DNA from 3 places in the Lactobacillus sp. ESL0230 genome. Region 3 is predicted to be linked to each of the others. Evidence: predicted binding sites of a transcription regulator. Region 3 holds the regulator's gene; each other region holds the start of a gene.
What was found. The regulator NrdR, encoded in region 3, represses ribonucleotide reductase genes. The targets are predictions, from matches to a motif close to ACACNATATATNGTGT.
Positions count from the first base shown of each region.

Region 1: the regulator NrdR is predicted to act here: its motif matches at 1,632-1,647, upstream of F5ESL0230_RS08245 (deoxynucleoside kinase).
Region 2: the regulator NrdR is predicted to act here: its motif matches at 2,596-2,611, upstream of nrdJ (ribonucleoside-triphosphate reductase, adenosylcobalamin-dependent).

Region 1 covers NZ_REHI01000008.1:368,647-373,587, reverse strand. Annotated here, with positions in the region: gene F5ESL0230_RS08250 (deoxynucleoside kinase) at 241-927, opposite strand; gene F5ESL0230_RS08245 (deoxynucleoside kinase) at 943-1,590, opposite strand; gene F5ESL0230_RS08240 (Asp23/Gls24 family envelope stress response protein) at 1,873-2,373, opposite strand; gene F5ESL0230_RS08235 (DUF2273 domain-containing protein) at 2,406-2,585, opposite strand; gene amaP (alkaline shock response membrane anchor protein AmaP) at 2,598-3,152, opposite strand; gene F5ESL0230_RS08225 (glucosamine-6-phosphate deaminase) at 3,513-4,238, opposite strand; gene F5ESL0230_RS08220 (ATP-binding cassette domain-containing protein) at 4,386-4,941, opposite strand, start outside.
Region 2 covers NZ_REHI01000002.1:13,850-18,790, forward strand. Annotated here, with positions in the region: gene F5ESL0230_RS00285 (DUF4430 domain-containing protein) at 1-254, opposite strand, end outside; gene nrdJ (ribonucleoside-triphosphate reductase, adenosylcobalamin-dependent) at 291-2,525, opposite strand; gene F5ESL0230_RS00295 (YjjG family noncanonical pyrimidine nucleotidase) at 2,959-3,654, shown strand; gene F5ESL0230_RS00300 (pyrroline-5-carboxylate reductase) at 3,797-4,561, shown strand; gene F5ESL0230_RS00305 (D-2-hydroxyacid dehydrogenase) at 4,666-4,941, opposite strand, start outside.
Region 3 covers NZ_REHI01000006.1:840,692-845,632, reverse strand. Annotated here, with positions in the region: gene polA (DNA polymerase I) at 1-1,214, shown strand, start outside; gene mutM (bifunctional DNA-formamidopyrimidine glycosylase/DNA-(apurinic or apyrimidinic site) lyase) at 1,227-2,057, shown strand; gene coaE (dephospho-CoA kinase) at 2,054-2,671, shown strand; gene nrdR (transcriptional regulator NrdR) at 2,658-3,125, shown strand; gene F5ESL0230_RS05875 (DnaD domain protein) at 3,128-4,486, shown strand; gene dnaI (primosomal protein DnaI) at 4,494-4,941, shown strand, end outside.

The DNA of each region.
Region 1 (4,941 bases), on a different contig from region 3:
TAATTACAAGCATAACATAAATAAAATATTAAATTAGTTTTTTTGATATCACCTTAAAAAAGTTGACTATGATTATTTATTAATAAGCTACTTTAAAAGAAGAAATGCTAAATAAGAAATAGTTAGGACGAAGGGTAATAATTTAGGCATCATTTATAATATTTTGTATTTAAAGACGATGAATTTGGACATAATAATACCCCGAAATCAAAATAATTTCGGGGTATTGCTAAATTAAATCTAATCTATAAGTTCAATATTAGTTGATTTATGCCATGTCTCAGGTAGTTTGCCAATCTCTTTTAATTTAGCGACTATCTGGTCAAGCACAATTTGGCGATCTTGATTATTGGTCATAAAATCTAATTGATCACCGTTAATTGTCATTTTAGGTGAATAGGCATATTTTTCATACCATGGCTTGTAATATTGCAGTAATTGCTTATAGTAATCTTCTAAAGTGGCATCATAACTAAGTTGTTCATAAGGACGACCACGTTTTTGAATTCGTTTGAGCATCGTGTTATATGATACATCAATATGAACAAGCAAATCAGGTTGACGCTTAGGCATATGCTCAAGTTCAGTCATCATGTTGTTTAGAAGTTCATAATATGTGTCAACCTCTTCCTTGGTTGCTCGTCCAATATCAGCATTCATTTGAAAAAAGAGGGCATCTTCATAGATTGATCGATCAAGGACATTGTTGTCATCCATTAATGCATCTTTAATGCTACGAAAACGAGTATTTAAGAAAAATACTTGTAATAAGAAAGCATATTTTTTGGGATCCGCATAAAAAAGAGGCAATACAGGGTTATCGTCAACACTTTCGTAAAATGGTTTGGTTCCTAAATAATTGGCTAAAATACTAGTTAAACTGGATTTACCGGCTCCAATTGGCCCGCTTAAAACAATAACTGTCATCACGTTCCTTCTTTACTATAAATTGCCTACTTCGTGCAATTTATTATCAATTTGATGTAAAACTTCTTTTTTGGCATGCTCATCAACAATAAAGTCATATTGATCACCATCAATAGCCATTTTAGGTGAAGCATCATAACTCTCATACCATGGCTCATAATAATTAATTAGACGGGCATAGTAGTCTTTTAAACTGGGATCGGTACTTAATTGCTCAAATGATCTACCACGTTTTTCAATGCGTTTTAGCATCGTGTCAAGAGAAACGTGAATATAAATTAATAAGTCCGGTTTCTTACTTGGGTTACCAGGTGTATCTTCCAACATATTCTCAAGTAAACTATCGTAAATCTTAAACTCAGTCGGGTCAGCCACATTATTTTCGGCATTCATTTGGAAAAAAAGGGCATCTTCGTAGATGGAACGATCAGATACACTATTTTTTTCTTGAATTGCCTGATTAATTTGTGCTAAACGATGATTGAGTAGATAAATATTAAGTAAAAAAGTGTAGCGTTTCATGTTTTGATAATATAGAGGTAAAACAGGATTGTTATCGATTCCTTCATAAAACGCTTGTGTACCCAAATGCTCAGCTAAAATACTAGTTAAACTGGATTTACCGGCTCCAATTGGCCCACTTAAAACAATAACTTGAATCACGTTCTTTCTTAAATACAATATATAGATTCATATCTAGTTTAATACGAGATATAGTGGTTAGACAAGCAAAAAATTAATTAAAATAATAATTTAAATGTCAAGTGTTTTTGTATAATACAGCTTAAAAAAATATCAAAATACATATAGCTTTTATTTTGTTACACGTGAAACCTTAACTTGCGAAGCAATAAATTTTTAGACAAAAAAGTGATAAAACACGATTCAACCGAATTTAGTGATTTATCACTTTTTGTTAAGTAAAGTAGAATTAGTTAATTATAGTTAGTTAACTCTAGCTTTGGCTTCTTTTTTATCTTCTACTTTGTCCTGCACTTTATCAGCTTGACCACCAATTTTTTCTTTAGCATCTTGGGCCGTACCGGTAATCTTGTCTTGTAAGCTAACCGAATCTTTCTCATGTTGTTCTTTAGTCTTTATATCAACTACCGTTACATTAACTTCAACAGTATCTAAGTCAGTCATTTCTTTAACTTTATCATGGATTTTTTGTTTAATTTGGTCATATAATTTAGAAATTTGAATACCATATTCAGCAACAATTTCAATGTCTACAGCTACTTGTTTTTTACCAACTTCAACATTGACCCCTGAAGTAACATCATCGTTATTGACAATTTTATCAGCTAAGTTTGAAAAGAAGCCACCGTTGACAGTTAAGAGCCCTTTTACGTCTGATAAAGCAATACCGATAATTTTTTGAATTACCTTAGTATCATAATTTAAATCGCCTTTTATTTCTTGTTTTGAATTAGTTTGTACCATAAATATCAGTTCCTTTCGGTATTATTCGATTATTATCTGTTTTTTAAGTTTTTTAGTAAGGGCCAATAATGACCAACTAAAGCGCCGCAGACTAACATAACGATGACGAAAATAGTTTTGTAAAATCCCAGTCCGATAAAACAAAATGCTAGTAATAAACCGATTACTGCACCGCTTATTTCTGGGAGGTACTTTTCTAAATTTTCTTTCATTGCTTGCCTCCTTTATTGAACGCGCTGTTCTGGTTTATTAGAAGTGTGATAGTTTACAAATTTAATTTTAATTTTAGGCTTTTGATCAATCCCTAATAATAGCTTGAGATTTTTGTCTAATTCTTCTAAATAATTGTCAAGCAAGGGAGTCATATTTTCAGCTGCTCCAAGGTCGCCACTAATCTTAATTTTGATTTTACGATTAGTTAGTCGTGAAGCCACTTTTGGATTCTTTAAATAAGGTAAATCATTTAAAGAATTGGCCACATAGCTATTAATAGCCTTGCTAGTTATTTTAACTTGACCATCTTTTTTATGAATCAAATTAAAGTATCGTTGTACAGGCCAAAACAAAATTATTATTAAACTAACAACTAGTACCAATAAAATAATGGCACTGATACCAATCAGATACCAAGTAAAAATTGGGTTGAGCTTCCCTAAAGTAGGTAAGCTGATTTTTAAGTACTTTTGCCAAAAACCACTAGTATCCCAGAGAATAAATATTGGTAGCGGTATCATTAGCAAGAAGCATATGATCATAAACCATTTCTTAATTCGTTTCAACTTATCACCATCCTCTCTTAATTTAACCTAAGTATAATACATAATATTTTACTAGTATAGAAATATGCACTAATATGTATACAATTTCTGGTTAATATATTAAATAACGTTATAATTAAATAATAAAAATCAATAATGTTAACGGATTCAACTGGTATTGAACAAAATAAAAATTATTAAAATAAAAAGGGCAAAGCTAAACTAACTGGTGTGGGAGCTATTTCACTGCTGACTAACTGAATTTAAACAATTTACTGTTTAAGACTAGATGTATCTGTTTAATTACTAAAATAATAAAACCCTTCAGACAGTTTAGTCTAAAGGGTTTTAATTTCTTTTTTGATTTGCTTAATCTAAGTCCTAATTGCGATATTTTTCATCTAATTGGCTAGCAGCACTTTGGTCAATAATTAATGTTACATTGGGATGATTTTGCAAAATAGATGCAGGAACTTCTTCAGTTACTGGTCCTTCAATCATTTTTTGGACGGCATCAGCTTTATTTTCGCCAAACGCCATAATTACTATTTCTTTTGCACTCATGATATTGGCAATACCCATACAAATTGCTGACTTAGGAACGTCATCAATATTGCTAAAGAAACGCGAATTTGCCTGAATAGTATTTTCGGTTAATTTAACTTCGTGTGTGATTGAATCAAATGCGGTTCCAGGTTCATTAAAAGCAATATGACCATTTTGACCTAAACCTAAAAGTTGAATATCAATTGGATTGTCTTCGATAATTTTATTGTAGTCAGCTGAAGCTTTTTGTGGATTGTTAATAGCTAAAATACCATCAGGTATATATGATTTTTTAAATGGCTTTTGCTGGAAAAGATGTTTTTGCATGAAATAGTGGTAACTTTGGTCACTTTTTTCGTCTAAGCCAACATATTCATCAAGATTAATACTAATTAAGTTACTATTATCAAGTTGGCTATCAACCCATTCTTGGTAAAGATTTTCCGGAGTGGAACCAGTTGCTAAGCCAATAACTTTTGCTCCATTGCTAATGCTGTTTTTAAAAATTGCAAACGCTTGATTACTAGCACTTGCTTTGTCGTCCTTAATAATTATTTTCATAAATAAGCCTCCCAAAAATATTAAGTTAATTATAAATTGGTATATGCCAATTTGTCAACTAGAGATAAAATAGGCAGTGTAAATAATTTAAAAAAGCCTTAATCAATATTTCTTGCAAATAGAATATTGATTAAGACTTTAAATATTTTATTCACTCCTTAAAGCAATGGCGGCATCTTTTTTGGCAGCCATGCGGGCAGGCAAGTGTCCGCCGAGCATCGTCAAAATGGTCGAAATACCAATTAAAACAAGAGCATGAATTGGATTAAGTTGAGCTACATTGGTCAAATCAGTGATGGAATAAAGTACACTGTTAATTGGGAAAATTAGCAGCCGGGCAATTACAATTCCCAAAATACCAGAAAAAATTCCTAAAATAAAAGTTTCAGCATCAAAGACACGAGTAATATCTTTTTTTCGTGCGCCAAGAGCTTTTAAAATCCCAATTTCTTTAGTTCTTTCTAAGACTGAGGTATAAGTTAATATTCCAATCATAATCATTGAAGTTATAAGTGAGATTGCGGCAAAAGCAATTAAAACAGCAGTAATTCCATTTAATAATCCGCCAGTCATAGTAGTTACTGCACTAGACATATCGGTATAAATGATTTTATCTTGTTTAGCTTTACCTTTATTCCAGTTATCTAAATAATTTAAGACCTTGCTTTTTGCATCAAAGTTATTAGGATAAATCATGATTCCA
Region 2 (4,941 bases), on a different contig from region 3:
CCATCTATTGCAGTGATAAAGCCATTTGTGCTCTTAACTCGCCAAGCTTTTTTAAGACCAGACATCACTGTTGCATGTTTAGAGAGTTTAACCTTTTTGTTTTTTATATTTTTTTTGTTTACATTAAGTGTATAAGCTACGGTAATTTTATTACTAGGCTTAGCCATAACTTCTTGGCTAGTCTGATTGCCTGTAAGAGAAAATGTAAAAATAGTTGCTATTCCAGCAAGAACTGCTAATTTGTTTTTTTTCATAATAAATTCTCCTAAATTATATAATTCTAATTTGATTTATTTGACTGGACAAGACCCTGATTCACAATCAGTTTGATCAATTAATTCCAAATTTTTTTGGTCATTGTTTTGCTTGGCAAAGACTGTAGCAACATCGGCAATAATTGAGGCTTTTCTTTTTTCATATGTTTCTTTATCAATTGGCTCTTTTGGAGCTTGTTTCAATGAACCACCATAGTAGGGCAAAAGAGAGGTTGATTTAATAATATGGCGGTACTGGTTGAATAAAGATGTAATTTGCTTACCTTCATCATTTTGGAAGGTAATGGTGCAGCTTACAGCATTATCGGACCAATATGTTTGTAAGAAAGCTTGTGTTGCGAATTGTTCAGCAATTGAAACCGTGCCAGCAGAGGCAAAATTTTCACTATCTGCATGTGTAGCTCGTAGTGGGAATTCAACACAAACTGTATTTGGTGTGTAAACATCTGGTTCTGAATAATAACCACATTCAGCGAGGGCTTTAAGAAGCGGGTCAGACGCTTGGAAACGAATTCGTTGAATTAAGTAGCCTGCATAGTGAAAGTGCATACCTTCAGAAGCACCAGCAAGTTTTGCTACCGTTCCTGATGGTTTGACTGTAGTGTGTTTAATTGAAGGATTACATCCTAAAGCTTGGCTATATTCATTGTCTGCATCCACAACCGCTTGATAGGCGTTAGAAACCATTTCAATTCCTTTCGGATCATAAATCGGTACTTGAATTTTAGCTCCAGTTTCGTGATCGCTCTCTTCTTTAAAACCAGTGACAACACGGTGCCCTAAATCATTCAATAACCAATCTTGAATGCCTGACATAGATACGCCAATACGACGATTTTTATAAATTATTTCCCGGGATATAGCCCAATCGTAAGTACTGAATGTAACACGTTTGGTATAGCGGGTGGCTAATCTAAACACATCTTTTAAATTCCAATTTTGTTGTTCAGCAATGTAAGGAAAAACTTCAAATAAATTACAAGGCTCACCATTAGCAAGAGAAATTTCACCACAAGGATTGGTTCCTTCTACTGCACCATCAACGTCTTTTTGGTATCCATCTATAATTCGACCATAGTTTTGAGATAAGTCCAAATTTACAATGCCTGGTTCGCCATTTTCTTTAATACCATTGGCAATCGGTTCATAATTGGTAAACGCAGCATCAATTGCTACACTATTATTTGATGCCCAACGGTGGTGATAGAGCTTATCTTGGTCTTGTTTCATAGTGATAAATGCTTGGTCTGTATTAGAACCTAATGCTAACTCAGCTGATCGTCTAACGTTACCAGCAACAACTGTTTTGCCAATTAAGTTACAAATATCTGTTGCATCAACTGAACTGATTTTGCGGTTTGAACATGTATTGATGATTTTGTTAATGTCGAAAAGCATTTCAACTAACGGCATTGGCCCAGAAGCTGTACCACCAAAACCATTGATTTTTGTTCCATAAGGACGAATATTACTGATATCAATGACTAATTTAGTCTTGTGCTCAGGATTTGTTTGATTAAAATGCATATCTATTAATCTGGCATTGGCTAAGACCCAGCCCTCTCGTGTGTCGGGCACTTCAAAATAGATGCAGTCATTTGGAGTACTATTTTGTTTAGACCACTTTTTTTTATCAATTGCACCAAGTTTAATTGTATCAGTATAAGAATCACTATCTTGATCAATAATAATTGTTAAATCAATGTTATTGTCGACTTGGGGTATTTTTTTTATGTTATCTTGAGTAACTGAGAATCCCACACCACCCCCTTTCATTAGTTGATCAAATAGAAAAGAAAAGGGCATTGAAACTGCTACCTGTTCTTTTTTTAAATAATCGGGCAAAATATGGCTGGCACCATAAGCTTGAGGACGAATAGCAATAAACCAACAGTTATTCAAGGAATCGCCATTGCGTTTTTGATAGTCAGTACCAGAAACCCAAAGATTGCGACCAGATGGAGTAGCAGCAAGGCCATAAATCATTTTGAATAGTTCTTGAGCTTCAGTGGTTAACTCATTAAATAATTTATCTGAAGGTGAGTCCTTTAAGCGGGGATCAAGATTGATATTACCTTCCACAACTCTTTTAACGGTTTCATCCCAATTTTCAGAACGATTTTTTTCTGGTAGCCACCGGGCATAAGTCCGTTTGTAAGTAACCCAGCCTAATTCGCCCCAATGGGAGGTAATATTTTGTTTCACTCGGTCAATATAGGCTTGACTTAAAGTTATGGTTGAATTTTTCATAATAAAAATGACTCCTAGATATAAATTTTGTTTCACAACTACATTATGTATGGTTATATAAAAAATGATACCACAACATGTTGTGTATGCAATAAAAAATTAGCAAATAAAAAAATAACGCCAGTCTTTTATGTGCGAGTAAGAAATACTAAGTTTTAAAAATAAATAGCAAAGAAAAAAGCACAATAAATTAAAAATTGTGCTTACCTAATGACTTGAAGTGGTAAAGAAAAACTACAAAGAATAATCTTTTAAATAGACTAACTATGCTAAGGCGATTTAATAAAGGTAAGCCAACTTAAAGTGTGTTAGCATAATACTGGATTAAACATGTTAAATGACTTTGTCCGCTAATTTTAATAAAATAGATAGTAAACAGATTAATTTTTAAGTTTATTAATTTATATATTAATAGCAATAAGGAGATATTTATTTGCGATTTAAACAAATAATTTTTGATGTTGATGATACTTTAATTGATTTTGCTGCTACAGAACATTATGCTTTACGTAGTCTTTTTAATGCCCATCATTGGAAATTAACTACGGCGTTGCAACAGCGTTATAACAGTTACAATCAAGGTCTTTGGCGCCAGTTAGAACAAGGAAAGATCACCTACGACCAGCTCAGTGAAATGGTTTTTCATAACTTTCTCAAAGATAACCTACAAATTAATGTTGATGGTCTATTAATTATGCAAGAGTACCGCAGTTATTTTAGTGAATCTCATCAGTTGTTGCCAGGTGTTATAGATACACTTAGATTTGCTCAAAAAAAAGGTTACCAGTTAGCGGTTCTGAGTAATGGCGAAAGCTTTATGCAAGAACATCGACTTGCATTGGCAGGAATAAAAAATTATTTTTCCTTAATTGTTACTTCTCAAGCAGCTGGTTTTGCTAAGCCAGACAAACGTATTTTTGATTATTTTTTCAATTTATCTTCAATCGGACCTGCTGAAACAATTTTTTTTGGTGATGGTTTGCAGTCAGATATTTTAGGTGCAGAAAATTATGGCTTTAATAGTATTTGGTATAACCATCGGCACCGAAAAAATAATATGAATTTGCATCCCCTGTATGAAGTAAAAAATTATCCCCAATTCGTTAAGCTACTTAAAAATGATTTATAAATTAAGTTGCTAGGTGCTTAGTTAATTAATGATTTCGGTATAATAAAGTAAAGTGTTATTAATGTGACAGTGGTTGGCTGATTTTCAAGAAAATTAGTGTTAATTGCTGATGCTACTCTTTAAACAATTGAAGGTGATTGAAATGAAAATTGGATTTATTGGAACTGGTAAAATTGGTACTGCTATCGTTCAGGGACTACTACAAGCTAAAACTGCTAGTGAGGATATTTATATTTATGACGGTGGGCACGCATCTGCACAAAAACTGGCAACTAGATATGGGTTACAGTTAGTAGATACGTATAATGAATTTGAACCCTGTGAAGCAGTAATTGTAGCAGTAGGTGGTTCAGCAATTGATAATATTTTTATAAAACTAGGACAAGTTTATCATGGCATAATTATTTCAACTGGTGGTGGCGATTTAAAAAAGGTTAAGCAGCTGATTTCAGCAGATGCAACCTTTGTCAAAGTTGTTCCTAACACACCAGTTAAAATTGGTCGGGGTATCACAGTAATTAGCTTTCTTTCTGAGGAAAAACAAGAAGTAATCGAACTAACTAAAAATATTTTTGCTTGCATGGGTGATGTCTATGTTGTTCCTGAAAATAAGTTAGGAATTTATGGCACAATTGCTGGGTGTACGCCAGCCTATGTTGATTTATTAATCCAAGCCCTAAGTGATGCTGCAGTAGAAAATGGTGTTAAGCGGACGGATTCCTATGAAATAATTGAAAAAATGCTAATTGGTACAGCTCAATTAGCTCTTGATACAAAAAAATTACCAGAAGAATTAAAAAATGAAGTAACAACGCCAGGTGGTTCAACCATAAAAGGAGTTAATAAGCTAGAAGAATTAGGTTTTCGTGGTGCTTTAATCCAGGCAACTAACGCTTCAGCTAATTAATGGGTATGATAATAATAAAAATAAATGCAAAAAGCACCGAAATAAATCGGTGCTTTTTGTAAAGTTATAGCATGTGTTTAAGTAGAATAAATTAATTTGTGAAATTAAAATTCTTTATTTAAATCAACTGGTGTATCAGCTGGTTCACCCTTAATTAATTTTAAGTTGTTATCAAAAGCATTAATAACCATATTGCGAACAGCATGAGTAGTGTAAAAAGCAGTGTGTGGGGTTACCAAAACATTTGGTCGGTCAATCAAGTCGGCAAGACGCTTGTCAGGTAATTCTTTATTGGTGAAATCACTATTGAAAATACCAACTTCACCTTCGTAAGTATCCATTGCAAAACCGAAAATTTTACCAGAATCTAATCCACGCAC
Region 3 (4,941 bases):
TATATGCAAGTATTGAACTGCCTGTAGCTCGAGTATTAGCAATTATGGAGATTAACGGGATTAAAGTTCAAGCCCATACTTTAACTGATTTGCAGCAAGAGTTTGCCGTTGAACTCAAAAATTTAGAAAGAAAAATATATGAAGAGGCCGGCGAAGAGTTTAATATTAATTCACCGAAGCAATTAGGTCATATTTTATTTGAAAAGTTGGGGTTGCCTGCTATTAAAAAAACAAAAACCGGTTATTCAACTTCAGTTGATGTTTTAACACAATTGCAAGATCAAAGTCCCATTATTGCTGATATTTTAACTTATCGGCAAACTGCCAAAATTCAGTCAACCTATGTTAATGGGTTACTTGATGTAATTAAGCAAGATGGACGAGTTCATACTCGCTATCTACAGACTTTAACAGCAACTGGGCGTTTATCCTCTGTTGATCCGAATTTACAAAATATTCCTACTCGGACACAGGAAGGTAAGCAGATTAGAAAAGCCTTTGTACCAAGTGATCCAGCTGGTTACATTTTTTCTTGCGATTATTCTCAAATAGAATTACGGATTTTAGCTCAAGTTTCTGGTGATGAGCAAATGCAAGAAGCTTTTAGAACTGGCTATGATATTCATGCGCATACTGCTATGAAAATTTTCAAATTGAAATCTCCAGCAGAAGTAACCCCATTAATGAGGCGCAGAGCCAAAGCAGTTAATTTTGGTATTGTTTATGGCATTTCAGATTATGGGCTATCCAAAAATTTGAATATCAGTCGTAAGCAAGCTCAAGAATTTATCGATAATTACTTTGAACAATACTCCCAAATTAAAGAATACATGGATAAAGCGGTTCAAATAGCTCGTGAAAAGGGTTATGCTGAAACTATTATGCATCGCCGGCGTTATTTACCAGATATTCACGCTAAAAACTTTAATATTCGATCATTTGCTGAACGTACTGCAATTAATTCGCCAATTCAAGGATCTGCAGCAGATATTATTAAAATTGCGATGATTAATATGCAACGCAAGTTAGATGAACTTCATTTAAAAACAAAAATGGTTGTTCAAGTTCATGATGAATTGATTTTTGATGTTCCTAAAGATGAGTTAGCAACTATCAAAGAGATTGTTCCTGCAGTGATGCAATCAGCAGTACATTTAGATATTCCATTGGTTGCTGATTCAGGCTATGGTCATGATTGGTTTGATGCAAAGTAAGGAGATAGATCAATGCCAGAAATGCCAGAAGTAGAAACAGTTCGCCGAACTCTTCTTCCTTTGGTTAAAGGAAAAACGATTCAAGCAGTTACGGTGTGGTATCCTAAAATTATTGCTAGTGATTCTGAGCAATTTATTCAGCAATTAGTAGGTAAGAAAATCGAAACGATAGATCGTTATGCAAAATATTTACTAATTCGTTTAAGTGGTCAATTAACTATTGTTTCTCATTTGCGGATGGAAGGTAAATATCGTTTAGTAGAGGCTAATATACCTAAAGATAAGCACGATCATGTTCAAATAGCTTTTACAGACAAAACAGCATTACGTTATAATGATGTCCGTAAATTTGGACGCATGCAATTGGTTAAGACTGGTACAGAAAAGGAAGTAACCGGTATTAGTAAATTGGGCTGCGAACCTAATTCATCTGAATTCACTACACAGTACTTGATAAATGCACTTAGTCGCAAAAAAAAGAATATAAAAAATGTACTGCTTGACCAAACAATTGTTGCTGGACTTGGTAATATTTACGTTGATGAGGTATTGTGGCAGACAAAAATTCACCCACTAAGTTTAGCCAATCAAATTCCGCAGTTTCAAGGACATCAATTGCACGACAATATTAATGAACTAATTGACTTGGCCATAAAAAAGCACGGCACAACCATACATACTTATCTTGATGCAAACGGTGATACGGGCGATTTTCAAAAATTACTGAAGGTATATGGACATAAAGGTGAGCCTTGCCCACGCTGTGGGGTTTTATTAGAAAAAATCAAGGTATCAGGACGTGGTACTACATTTTGTCCCGATTGTCAGGTGATTTATAAGTGACTATCGTGATAGGCTTAACTGGTGGAATTGCTAGCGGGAAGAGTACGGCAGATGCATTCTTTCATAAAAAGAAGATACCAGTTATTGATAGTGACAGAATCGCTCATGAGCTTTTAAATATAGATCATGCAGGCTATAAAGTTGTAGTGACAGAATTTGGATGTAATATTTTAAATTCAGATAAATCAATTAATCGTGCAAAACTTGGGCAAATAGTTTTTAGTGATAAGCAGCAATTGGAAAAGCTGAATGCTATTACACATCCATTGATTTTAAAAGAAATTCAGGCTAAAATTACTCGATATAAAAAGCTAGGTGAGCTGATTGTTGTTCTTGATGCACCACTACTTTTTGAATCTAAAGCTCGAAATTTATGTGATTGCAGTATTTTAATTGCTTTACCAGAGGGTGAGCAAATCAAGCGTTTAATGGTACGAGACAATTTAACTGAAAAAGATGCGATAGCTCGAATTAATAGCCAGATGTCGTTAGCCCAAAAAGCAAAGTTGGCTGATTATGTAATTTTAAATACCAGTACAATAAAAGTTTTAGAAACTAAATTAGATAAATTGATTAGTAAAATAATTAAGGAGTCAGAGTATGGAATGTCCTAATTGTCGACAAAATGCATCTCGTGTCATTGATTCACGACCTAGTGATGAAAATAGATCAATAAGACGGCGAAGAGAATGTGAAAATTGTGGTTTTCGGTTTACTACTTTTGAACGAATTGAGACAACACCTTTATTAGTAATTAAAAATGATGGTACACGGGAACCATTTAACCGCAAAAAAATACTTCATGGTGTAATGGCTGCTGGACAAAAACGGCCCATTACTAGTTCTCAATTTGAACAATTAGTTGATCATGTAGAAAATAAAATTAGACAACAAGGAATTAGTGAGATTTCATCTAAAAAAATTGGAAAATTGGTTATGGATGAATTAGCTGAATTAGATGATGTTGCCTATATTCGGTTTGCATCAATTTATCGTGAATTTAAGGATATGTCTAGTTTTATGAAGACAATGGAAGATATGATGGCCAAAAGAGAGAAGGGTAATTAGTCATGTTTATGACGCCCAATCCTAAACAGCCTTTTTTAATTATTAATCGGGTAGAAATTTCTATAACTGCACTGCGTATTCTAGTTAAGTTATATCAACCATTAATTGGCTCGTTAGCGCTAGCTTTATATTTAAGCTTAAATGAGGATTACCGTCCACAAATGATTCTGTCAGATGCACATGGACTGTATAGTTTACAAGAACAACTAGACTGCGACCTCAAAAGCTTGTTTATCGCATTACATAAGTTGGAAGCTGTCGGATTAGTTCAAACAAAATTAATCGATAATAAAATTATGGGTCAAGTTTTAACTTTTCGTTTGGCAGAAGTACCCAGTAGTAGTGAATTTTTTGCCACAACACTATTAGCTAGTTTATTAAAAGAAAAAGTTGGTGTTACAGTTTTTCAAAAGCTAAGTAGTGATTTTGCACATGAGAATAAGCAAAATAAAAATACTGTGACCGGATTGGCTAATGCGCAAGATATATCCGCTTCATTTATGGATGTTTTTAGTTTGCCAAAAGCAGAGGCAATCGATCCTTCACCAGAAGTCAAACAAGCAGTGCGTGAAAACCAGGTTGGTCAAAATCAACAAGCAAGTATCAATCAACAAGACAGTATTGATTGGGATTTTATGAAACAGCAATTTGAAATATATCAAATCCCAAATAGTGAAATTGATAAAAATCGTGAAGCAATTCGCGGTCTAATGCGGACATATGGTCTAGCCGAACAAGAATTTGTTGATGAAACTTTATCTTGTTTGCACGGTGAATATCAATTGAACATGCCATTAATTAAGCGAACGATTGCAAACACCATTCATGGTACAGATACGCAGCAACAGAATCAAAAACGGACGCTGCAAGCAAATTCAACTTTTAATGATAAGCAATTTAGTAAAAAAGAACAGGAAATTTTGCAATTAGCACATGAAAAAACTCCGGCGCAATTTATCTATTACTTAAAAAATGAGAGTCATGATTTTGTTGATGCAAGTGAATATCAATTACTTGATAATTTATATAACCAGAAAGGCATTTCAGCAGACTTGCTTAATATATTAACGTATGTTTGTCTGCAAAGTAGCCCTAAACTTTCTTATAATTTAACTAATACGATTTTACATGATTGGCTGCAACATGGGGTACATTCAGGAGAACAAGCCTTAGAATATATTGCTAAAAGAAAACAGACTAAGCAAAAGAATAAAGTTAATCATTATCGTAACTATAGTAAAAAATCAATAGAAAAAGGTACCGATTGGAGTAAACGTCAGGCAAAGAATGAAACTGATGTTTCAGCAGATGATTTAAAGAACTTCTTTAAGAATTTTGAAAGTGAAAATGGTATGAAGTAGGTAAAAAATGCGTACAATAAATCAGCTAATAATTAAAAACAATTCAAAACTAACTAAGAAAAATAATTTTGACGAGATTCGCAAGCAAATTTTAGCTGATCCTAAAATTCAAAAATTTATTAATGTTTACCGAGATAAAATAACGGATGAAATGATTAATGCGAGCCTCTCTAGTTTATACGAATTTTATATCTCGCAGCATCATAAAGATCCAGTAATTGTTGGCTATCGTCCAGAATTGATGTTAAGTAGCAATGCCATCACACTTAAATATGTTCCTGAAGAAAGCAAATTAGCTCAAGATAGAGATCATAGTATCAAAAAGCATGTTCGTTTAATTAATTTACCACTAAATTTGCATAACGTACGTTTAAGTCAAGTGGAAGTGACTGCAGGACGCAGAACAGCTATTGCTAAAATTCAAGAATTTTTGAGTCTATATAAAACAAATGTTT